DNA from 2 places in the Caminicella sporogenes DSM 14501 genome. Region 2 is predicted to be linked to the other one. Evidence: riboswitches for the same ligand, from Rfam matches in the RefSeq annotation. Region 2 holds a riboswitch; the other holds the start of a gene.

Evidence for each region. A riboswitch is a leader RNA that binds a small molecule or an ion and turns the genes downstream of it on or off. The one in region 2 is predicted to bind cobalamin.
Region 1: linked by a shared signal. The riboswitch ahead of cobI (precorrin-2 C(20)-methyltransferase) and the one ahead of BUA90_RS05675 (S-layer homology domain-containing protein) in region 2 are both predicted to bind cobalamin.

The regions. Positions count from the first base shown of each region.
Region 1 is NZ_FRAJ01000005.1:27,704-33,685, reverse strand. It holds gene BUA90_RS03155 (VanW family protein) at 1-894, shown strand, start outside; gene BUA90_RS03150 (DUF2225 domain-containing protein) at 911-1,645, shown strand; gene BUA90_RS03145 (YbjQ family protein) at 1,626-1,940, shown strand; cobalamin riboswitch at 2,103-2,291, shown strand; gene cobI (precorrin-2 C(20)-methyltransferase) at 2,472-3,194, shown strand; gene cobU (bifunctional adenosylcobinamide kinase/adenosylcobinamide-phosphate guanylyltransferase) at 3,245-3,814, shown strand; gene cobS (adenosylcobinamide-GDP ribazoletransferase) at 3,828-4,565, shown strand; gene cobC (alpha-ribazole phosphatase) at 4,580-5,170, shown strand; gene BUA90_RS03120 (cobyrinic acid a,c-diamide synthase CobB) at 5,248-5,982, shown strand, end outside.
Region 2 is NZ_FRAJ01000008.1:41,325-47,306, forward strand. It holds gene BUA90_RS05675 (S-layer homology domain-containing protein) at 17-2,557, opposite strand; cobalamin riboswitch at 2,706-2,891, opposite strand; gene BUA90_RS12260 (S-layer homology domain-containing protein) at 3,000-5,982, opposite strand, start outside.

The DNA of each region.
Region 1 (5,982 bases), on a different contig from region 2:
GGACTGATTTTAGATAGAGAAAAGACTAAAGAAATTATTACGAGAGAATTATTAAAAAGAAAGTATGATGAATTAGTCGAAGTTAATTTAGTTGTTAAGCCTGTATATCCTAAATATACTTCTGAAATGCTTAGTTATATTACAGACTTATTAGGTTCTCATACGACTATTTTTAATTTGAATAAAAAGGGAAGAAGTCACAATATATATTTAGCATCAAAAGCATTAGATGGAACAGTGCTTTTACCCGGTGAAATATTTTCTTTTAATAAAATAGTTGGACCTAGGAGTATAAGCAATGGGTATCAAGCAGCACCTGTGATTTATAAAGGAGAATTGATTGACGGTATAGGAGGAGGAGTATGTCAAGTTTCTAGTACTATATATAATAGTGTTTTAAAAAGTCAGCTTGAGGTAATTGAAAGAGTTAATCATACCATTCCTTCTACATATGTTCCTAAGGGGCTTGATGCAACTGTGGCATATGGAGTGCTGGACTTTAAATTTCAAAATACGACTAAATATCCAATTTATATACAGAGTTTTGTTAAGGGGAATAAGTTGACAGTTAATATATACGGTCATAAGGAAAATAATCAGATAGTAAAATTAATTAGCAAGATTGATAAAGTTATCAAAAAAGATACAGAGATACTATTTGATGAAAATTTACCAGAAGATAAAATGATAGTTAAAAGTAAAGGTAGAAATGGCTATATAGTTTCCTCATATATGATTATATATGAAAATGGAAGAGAAATAAAAAGAAAATTGATTTCAAAAGATTATTATAAGCCGAGCAAAGAAGTGATTATAAAAGGTACTAAAAAGATAAAAAGTGATGATACAAGTATTGAAGAAAAAGATAAAATAGAAAATCAAATAATAAATTAGTAATAGAGGTGTATATATGAACAAACAATTATTAGACCATTTTTATGATAGAGAAATTGAATGTCCAATATGCAAAATGAAGTTTACTACTAAAAAGGTTAGAACTTCAGCAATTAGAGTTATTAAGAGAGATGAAGATTTTTGTCCTTATTATAAAAGTGAAAATCCTTTGTTTTATAACGTTTTTGTATGTCCAAATTGCGGATATGCAGCACTAGAAAGTACTTTTTCAAAAATAAATGAATTGGAAAAGGAAAAAATAGTAAAGTTTATAACTTCACGTTGGAAGCAGAGAAGTTATGGAAAAGAAAGAAATTTAGAAGAAGCTATACAGGTATATAAATTAGCATTGATATGTTATCAGGTGTCAAAATCTAAATATATAAATATTGGAAAAGTATGTTTGAGACTTGCTTGGTTTTATAGATATATGAATGATGAAAGAGAAAAGGAATTTTTAAAATTTACAATAGATGCATTTCAAAATGCTTATACAAAAGAAAGATTAGATAAAGAAGAATACAATGAAGTAGTGATTCTATATCTTTTAGGAGAACTTAACAGAAGAGTTGGTAATTATAAAGAGGCTATAAAGTGGTTTGATAAAGCATTAAGCAATCCAGATATAAAGAAAAAAAGACATATAGAAATTAGAGCTAGAGAGCAGTGGAGATTGGCAAGAGAAGAATATAATAATAAAAAAAATTTGCAAATAGAAAGGAGTAATGAAAATGATTTTAGTAAACACTGAAGAAGTTAAAGGAAGAGAAATAGTAGAGGTATTGGGATTGGTAAGAGGAAGTACGATTCAATCAAAACATTTGGGAAAAGATATATTAGCAGGTTTTAAAACTATAGTTGGAGGTGAAATAACACAATACACAGAAATGTTAGATGAAGCAAGACAAGTTGCTATAGACAGAATGGTAAAACAAGCTCAGGAAAAAGGGGCAAATGCAGTTGTGAATATTAGGTTTGCGACTTCAGCAATAATGCAGGGAGCAGCTGAGCTATTGGTTTACGGTACAGCAGTAAAAGTGAAATAATTTATATGTATTATCATACCAGTTGATTTTATTTAAATATTTTCAATTTCTTGTAAAAAATTGAGATAAAAATATTTTCGTAATTTTTAGACAAAACCCTAGGTTTTATTGACAATTTTTGCTGAAATTTTTATAATAAAGATTAAAGTGAAGTTTTAATTTAATATTTGTAAGTTTTAAGGTGCTTCTTTGTAAAAAAAGAAGTTAAAAGGGAAGTTCGGTGAGAGTCCGACGCAGCCCCCGCTACTGTAAGCGAATACGAAACCTTATTATGCCACTTAATTTTTTAAGGAAGGCAAGGGAGTAGGATGAAGCGCGAGCCAGGAAACCTGCCTTAAAACGTTAGCAACTACTTCGGAGGGAAGTGTATGATTTATTAAAGTATGTATAAAAATGCACTTATATTCCGTAGTGCATTTTTTTTGATTATGTAAAAAAGTCTTAATGGAAAAAGTTTTTAGACCTTTTCCATTATTTTTATAAACATAATATTTTTTATTAGAGATAATTTCAAATTTTCAGGAGGTATATATGAAAAAAGGTAAATTTTATGGGGTTGGAGTTGGACCGGGGGATTCAGAACTTATAACTGTTAAAGCAAAGAGGATATTAAATGAAGTAGACGTAGTAATATGTCCAGAAAAGAGAAAGTCAGCAGGAAGTTTTGCTTACGATATAGCTAAAGAGCATATAAAAAAAGATGTGAAGATAATATATTTAACTTTTCCTATGATATATGATGAAAATGAGCTTCAAAATAAATGGGAAGAAAATGCACTTATTATAGCAAAGCTTCTAAATGAAGGCAAATCAGTGGCATTTATTACTTTAGGTGACCCTACGGTTTATAGTACATATATGTATCTTTTACCTTATTTAAAAAAATATGATGTTGAAGTTGAAACTATACCCGGAATAACTTCTTTTTGTTCAGTAGCAGGTAGTTTGAACATACCCATAGTGGAATGGGAAGAAGGTTTTAGTGTAGTTCCATTGAGAAAAGGTGATGGGGACAAGTTAATAAGAGCTTTAGATAATTTTGAAAATGTTATAGTAATGAAACCGTCAAATGATTGTAAAATTCTTGCCAATGAGCTAATAAAAAGAGGACTTGAAAATAATTTTATTTTAATTTCTAAATGTGGTACAGAAGAAGAAAGAGTTATTACAGATATAGATATAGTAAAAAGTGAAAAAATCCCATATCTTTCTACAATGATAATCAAAAAAAATGGATTAAAGATGTATAAATAAGAGTAATGAAAACATATTTATACCTTACTTCCAACTTTGGAGGAGTTTATATGAATTCAAACAAAAAAATAATTTTGATAACCGGCGGAGCAAGAAGTGGAAAAAGTTCTTTTGCTGAAAAATACGTATCTGAAATAGGAAAGAAAATAGCTTATATAGCTACTGCTATACCTTTTGATGATGGCATGAAGAATAGAATAAAAAGACATAGAGAATCAAGACCAAGCGAATGGACTACTTTTGAAATGTATAGAGATATTTATAAACATATACAAAAAATTGCCAAAAAGCACGATACAGTACTATTAGATTGTATGACAATTATGATTACTAATCTGATGTTTGATAATTCAAATATAGATTGGGATAAAGTTGATTGGGAAGAAGTAGATGATATTGAAAATGATATAAAAGAGCAAATTGTTTTACTAATTGATGAAGTAAAAAAAGCAGAAATAAATATGGTTATTGTTACTAATGAGCTTGGCATGGGAATTGTTCCGGAAAGTAGATTGTCTAGAATTTTTAGAGATATAGCTGGAAGGATGAATCAGTTAATTGCAGGAAAAGCTGACGAAGTTTATTTTATAGTTTCAGGTATACCTGTAAAGATAAAGTAGAAAGGACATAAAGATGAAGCGTTTTATTTTAATGATTCAGTTTTTAACTCGTATACCTATAAGGTTTAATTTAAATGTTACAGAAGAAGATTTTTTAAATGGTATAATATATTTTCCGCTAGTTGGCTTAATTATTGGTACTTTCATTTTAGCAGGATATTATATTGGACTTAATTTAGGAGGAAGTTTTTTAGCAGCTGTATTTGCTGTAATAGTAGAAATAATCATTACGGGTGGACTGCATCTTGATGGACTTGCAGATACTTTTGATGGAATTTACAGCAATAGACCAAAAGATAGAGTATTGGAAATAATGAAAGACAGTAGACTTGGAACAAATGGAGCTTTAGCACTTTTTTGTGTACTAATTATGAAAATGGCATTAATAAATAAAATACCTATTCCATATATTTATCCTATTTTACTTTTAATGCCTGTGGCTTCAAGATTAAATATTGTAGTGGCATGTAAAATTGGAAAAACTGCAAAAGCAAATGGAATGGGCAATTTATTTATTGGAAAAATAACTAATATGCAGTTAATTATTGCATATGTGATTTCAATTGTTTTAGCATTATTGTTTCCAATTGCCATGTTGTGCATATTGATAGTCAATTTATTTGCTTTATGGTATGTAAGACATATTACATTGAAGATAGATGGAATAACAGGAGATATATTAGGTTCATTGATTGAACTTTCAGAGATAATATTTTTGTTAAGCTATATAATTTTCTTTATATTTATATGACTTAGGTGGTAGTGATGTTAGAAATAATATTTGTAAGACATGGAGAAACAGAAACTAATAAAAAAAAGTTGTTTAGCGGGTGGACTAATTCAAAATTGACTAAAAAGGGAATACAACAGGCTGAAATGGTCTGTGAAAAATTAAAAAATGAAAAGTTAAATATGATAATATGCAGTGATTTAGATAGATGTTTAAAGACAGCTCAAATAATAAATAAACATCATGGAGTTAATATTATTGAAGAACCGGGACTTAGGGAAATAAATTTTGGTAAATGGGAAAATTTAAGCTATGGAGAAATATGTGAAAAATATCCAGAAAAGTCTAAAAAATGGGAAAAAGATTTTGTTAACTTTATTTTTCCAGATGGTGAAAGTTTATATCAAATGTATGATAGGGTAAATGGAGCATATAAAAACATAGTTAAAAGCTGTAAAAATGGTAAAATACTGATTGTATCTCATTCTGGAGTTATTAGAGCTATATTATCTCAAGAAATATGTAAAAGTATAGATGGATATTGGAAATTCAATATTTATAATTGTGGTATTGCAAGGCTGCAATATGTGGATGGATTTCCGGTTTTAATTGCAGTAAATCAGTAAAAAAGGACAATTACTGGCAGTGGATAATAGATAAAGGATTAAAAAAATTAAAAGCTGAAAGCAAGAGGATGATAATTATGAAAATACCAAGATTTGTTATTGCAGGGACTCAAAGTGGTGTCGGTAAGACAACACTGTCTATAGGAATAATGAAAGCTCTTAGAAAAAGAGGGTTAAATGTGCAGTCCTACAAAGTTGGTCCCGATTATATTGACCCTGCTTTTCATAGTTTTGTAACAGGTAATAAATCTAGAAATCTTGACAGTTGGATGTTGAAAGAAAACGCAATAAAAGATATTTTTTTTAAAAATTCATTTGACAAGGATATTTCTATAATTGAAGGGGTAATGGGGTTTTATGATGGTTTTGGTATAGAAAAAGATAACGGAAGTACAGCTCATTTATCTAAAATTCTCAAATGTCCTGTCATACTGATAATAAATGGAAGTGGTATGTCATCTAGTGCTGCTGCACAGGTATTAGGATATAAACTATACGATGAAAAAGTTAATATTAAAGGGGTTATTGTAAATAATGTTTCAGGTTGGAAACATTATGAATTGATTAAAGAGGCAGTAGAAAAATTTACGGGAATTAAGTGTGTAGGATATTTAAAAAAGAATATAGATATAAAACTAGAAAGCAGACATTTAGGGTTAATACCTTCCGTAGAAGTAGAAAATTTAAAAGAAAAAATTGACAAACTTTCAAGTATGGTGGAAGAAACTATTAATATAGATGAAATAATAAAAATATCTAAAGGAGCTTTAGCATTAAACCATGTATATAATTATGATAGTAAAAATGGATTT
Region 2 (5,982 bases):
CCTTTATACAGCTTATTTAATTATTATTATCATTTAAATACCTGTAAATAACTACTGCTACCTCTGCTCTTGAAAAGAGTTTGTCCCCTCTAAATGTATTATCTTTATATCCTATCATTAAGCCCTTTTTATATACATACTTAACTCCATTTAATGCCCATATAGGAATTTGAGATTTATCTTTTATATTTAATTTATAATCTTTTACATCTGCATCAGATTTGTTCAATCTATAAAAAATCGCTGCCATTTCATTTCTAGTTATCTTATCATTTGGTCTAAATCTGCCTTCTTCATCTCCAAGAATTATATTGTTTTCATATGCAATTTTTACTGCTTTGCTAAACCAATCTGTATCCTTTACATCTTTAAATATTATATCACTATCTTTATTTGATGATAAATTTAATGCATTAACAATCAAATTAACAAATTCAGCACGAGTTATAGCTCTTTGTGGTTCATATCTGCCATTGCCAGTACCTTTTATAATATTTTGTCCTGCTAAAATTTCAATGGCATCTTTAGCCCAGCCAACATTTTCATTAACATCTTTAAAAAATACTCTCTTTGGCATTTCAATTACTGCAAATTTAGTAAAATGATTCACTTTAAATACTGCTATTCCTTCCTCAGCATCTATTACTCCTGATATAGGTATCCACTTCTTATTTTCTTCATCATACCATGCAGGAGTCAATCTATCTAAGTTCATATCTTTAGTTACAGGAAGTTTGATACTAATAGTAACTGGTTTATCAAACTTAATTCCACTTGGTTTAAATTCATAAATAGATGAATTAATCTTTACAGCATATTGTTTTGGTTTTTTACTGTTTTTATTCATTTCTTCAATACTAATATTTTTATTTTTAGTCAATGCCCTTTCTGGCACTAATAAAGATACTTCTTCCACTTTTGTATCAGCTATTATTCCTCCATCTTTTCCTATTTTTAAACTTAATTTTACTTTGTTATTATCTAATTGTTCTTTTAATTTTTTAGCTTTTTCCAAATCCATTATTTTTTCAGTTTTAAGTATAATAGTTTTATTTTTTATATCTGAAAGTTTTTTATCATATTCTTTTAATTTTTTTTCTATTTTTTCTGCCTTTTCTTTACTTATAACAGTTTGAGCTGATGATGAATTATCACTTGGCCAGCTTGGAGCTTTTCCCATAGAATCTTCACTATACCACCACAATATTTTATCAGAAGATTTAACTCTTTTATCTGCTGCTAAAACTGATGGTATACTTCCATTAACTGCATACATCCAACCATTCATACCTTTATTTCTTATTCCCTCTATCTCTTCAACAAATCCATCCCACTCTTTACTTATTCTATAATCTACTCCAGCAGCATCTAAAGCTCCTAAAGCTGTCAAACCATATTTATTATCTTTTGATAAAATTACTGTCCTTGGAAAACATATTATTTCTCCATCTTTTCCAATTATCGCTATATATACTTTAATAGTAGAATCAGAAGGCTGAACATTTTCTCCATCATCACTACTATCATTTTCTTTTACTGATAACAAATTCAATCTGGTATAAGCATCTAATACCCATGTAGCATCTACTAAATTTCTATATGTCCCAAAACTTCCATCGCTATTTAATGTCTTTTCTCTTAAATAATCTACTGGAGATTTTCCTTCACTGCTTGTCCAACTATCTAAATTTATATTTAGTACATCTAATGTCAATATTACTTCTACAGTATCCACTGCTACATCATCATAAGGACTACTTTTAAATCCACCATCTGACTGCTGTTTACTCTTTAACCATTTTAATCCGCTATTTATAGCATTTTCTACTTCATTTACTTTACTTCCCGCATAATCTTTTAAATATGCTAAAGCTCTTACTGCCTGAGCTGTAAGCATAAAATCATTATAACTATTACTCCATGCTCCTGTACTGCTGTCTTGACTTTTTAATATGTATTCTATTGCTTTTGAAACATCTATTTTTTCTATATCCCCTGCTCTTCCTAAAAGTTCATATGCTGGTATATCTGAATATGGATTTCCATCTAATGAACCATCTTCATTTCTTTCTTGTCTCTGCTTTAATATATTCAGTAAAGCTTCTGCTCTATCCTTTTCTCCCCATTCCTTTGCTGCCAAATACTCTTGTGCTGCTCTCTTTGACGATTTTGCATAAACTTCTTTTCCAGTCCAATCTTTCTTTTTCTTATCTGAATTTTTTATTGTATCGTCCATTAGTTTTATTACGTCTTCTTTTAAATTTGAACCGTTATACACCCACTCTGATACTGTTTCTCCTGCTTTTGTAAGTATATATGCTTCATATGCTCCAAATTTTCCATAACCTGCATCTACTGGAGTTCCAGTCGTATATTTATCATAATGATAATATACGGCTTTATATACAACTTCAAACACAGACTTTTCCTTAGATACAGCATTACTAATGTAATGCTTCTCAACTACTGGCATAATTGGAGTTATGCCAAAAATGAGCATAGCAATTATCATCAATTTTGCAATAATTTTCAGATTTCTTGTAGCAAATTTTTCCATGTACTCACACCCCTTTTAAATAATAAATATATATAAAACCTGATAACTTTTCTCAGGTTTCTTTTTTATACTGTAACAAAGAAAAACATTATGTTGTTCAACGCAACATAATGTTTTAATATCATATCATTGAGCAACATCTTCCCTCCGAAGATTTTTTATTTAGGCAGGTCTCCTGGCTCTGGCTTCTTCCTACTTTCTGAACTTCCCATGACATAAGTCACAGTGTTATATACCAGATTTCGTCCACCATTACAGTAGCGGGGGCTGCAGAGGATTTCCACCTCTTTCCCTTTTAATCTCTAAATAGAGAACCTAAATTAATTTTTATTAAATTTTCTGACTTAAATTATAACAAAAAGATTAATCATTAGCAACATAACAATATCTAAGTAAAAAAATAGACTGCCATCTCCACTAAGACAGCAGTCTATTTTCATTCTTATTTAATTAATTGATATAATCTGTAAAGCATAACTGCAGCTTGTGCTCTGTTTGCTTTATCTCTTGGTACAAATCTTCCATCTTCCATACCTTTTATAATACTCTCTCTTACACACATACTTACTGCATCTCTTGCCCATACTGATATTTCATCTCTATCTGTAAAAATATTTAATTCATCTGGCATTGCATTTTTAAACCCTCTTTGCCTTAACGCTTTTGCTATTATTAATGACATTTCTTCTCTTGTAATATTTCCATTTGGGTCAAATACACTTTTGCTTTTACCCTTAATTAATCCATTTTTATATGCAGCTGCTATGCTCTTATAATACCAAGCATCTTTTGCTACATCTTTAAATGATAATTCAATATCCTCTGCAGTATATCCCATCAGTTTTGTTACTAAAGTTGCAAATTCTGCCCTCGTTATTTTAGCTGCCGGGTCAAATATTCCTTCCCCTCTTCCTCTTATTATTCCTTTACTTGCAATAGATTCTATTGCCTTTCTTGCCCATTCATATCCACTTAAATCTTTAAATGTTATTTTTATTTCATTCTTATCTACTTTCTTTGCAAAATATTTACTAAAATGTGGTGTCGTAAAAGTTACCATATTTGTATTTTTATCATACTTCCCGCCAATATTTTCTACTATTCCATTATCTTTCAATAGAAATACTTGTACTGTTTCACTATCTTTTACCTCTCCGTTATATGGTATACTTACTGCCATTGGTTCTTTAAAACTATTTATTTTTTCCTTTCCTGCTTTTGCTTCTAATTGCACTACTATACTTTCACTTGGTATTTTATTTCTTTCAAGTGGAGTTAAATCATTTCTATCAATAGTTTTCACACTTAATATTACTTCTTTATCTTTTTCTTTAAATGTATTTGATGTTATTTCAAATACTACATTTTCTGTCTTTACTACTGCTTTTTCTATTCCATTTTCTTTTAATATTTTCACCATATTAACTGGAAGCTTTGCTTGTATTTCCTTTTTATTCACCTCTGGTATTTTTATAGTTATCTTCTTTTCTAGCCCTTTTTCTACTATATCTCTGTCTAATTTTTCTTTTATCATTTTTACTGTATTTACTGTATTTTCTGCTATTTCTTTAATAATTTTAATATCTACTACTGCTATTGCTTTTTCCTCTTCTATTTTTACTTCTTTTCCACCTAATTCCTTTTCACTTGCTTTTTCTAATACTTTTTCTATTAACTTTACTACTTTATCTTTTATATCTATTGCTCTCTCTCTTCCTATTTTCTTTATAAGTTCTACAGATGTTTCTATAACATTTTCTACTACTCTGTTAATTTCTTCTACATCTTTAATCTTTTCTACTACTTTTAATGTTATTTCTACATTATCTGCTGCTACTTTGTTTATTTCTTTTTTCTCTTCTTCTTTCTTTATCTTTTCTACCAGCTTTATTAACTGTTTCATTACTTTTACATTATTATCTGCTATTTCTTTTGCTCCTTTTTCTGTTTTAATTTTTTCTGAGGCTTTTTTCATAATACTTAAAACATCTTTTGCATCATTTACTGCTTTTACTGCTTCTGTTTCTGTCTTCAATCCATCTATCTTATTACCTAGTTTATCGGCAACACTTTTTATTGCCTTTACTAGCTCACTTTCTTTAGCATTTTTATCACTGACAATCTTATCTTCATTACTATATTCTGGATTTTTTACAGCTTGTTCATCATCACTTAATTTTCCTGTTCCTACTTTAATAGTTATCGGTACAGGTCTTACAATATCTATATAATTTCCTCTATTCTTTTTGTATCTTATCAGAGAAATCGTATATGTTCCATCTCTATCAAACTTTAAAGTTGCATTTCCATTTTTATCTGTTTTTACTACTTTTCCATCTATTTCAAATGGTTCTCCATTTACTAAAATAATAGCTCCTTCTACGTCTTCTCTTTCGAATAAAAATCCTTTAGGATACCCATCTACGTGTACTCTGATTTCCTCTCCAACTTTTACTGATGTCTTATCAACTCTCATCTTAGTATACACAGTATCAAATCCATATGCACCATAATACCATACAATATCATCGCCATCTTTTAGATATTTTCCATTTGAACCCACATTAGGCATTCTATCATTTACTCTATACATCCAACCAGACATTCCACCATGGTCAAATTCTCTATCACCATCAATCATGGCTATATAAAGTCCCCAGCCATAATCTTGGAAATCATATCTTATACCATAATCTTCTAATACTTTTACTATTGCATGAGCATTTGTAGGAGCTTTAAATCTATCTTTCCCCCAGCCTGAAGAAGGTGTTGCTGATGAACCATCAGCTTCCCCTAGATATTCATCTAATGAAAATAATGGTACAGTTATTTTTGTCCTAGGTATAATTGTATGGTCATATCCTTCAACTCTTATATATACTGTTTTTGACTCATCCTTTGGTACAGCACCACCTGCACCTCCACCAGAACTTGTCCCTTTTAAAGTTTTCACTTCAAGTATTTTACTAAATTCTGAAACATTTCCCAAAAAATCAACTGCTTTAATCTTATATTTATAAGTAGTATCTGCTTTAAGCCCTTCATCAGTAAATGTATTATACTTACATATTTTTATTGGATTTCCTTCAAAATTGTTTCTGTATATTCGATATTCTCTTATTCCTGAATTATCTTGCGCTGAAAATACTAATATCACCTTATCTGATGAAATCAATTTACTCTCTACTTTTACATCAGTAGGAACTGTATTATCTTCTAAAACTCCATATACTGAAAAATGTTTTGCTTCAAATACTAAATTTCCGTCTTCTCTTTTACATTCTTGATATTCCCATTTATTTGACTTTTCATTAAAATAATATACAGACGCTTTATTTATATTCACATTTTCATCAACAGGTAAAACTATTTTTACAGTATGATTTTTATCTACTGTTATTCCCGTTAATTTGAAATCTAATATC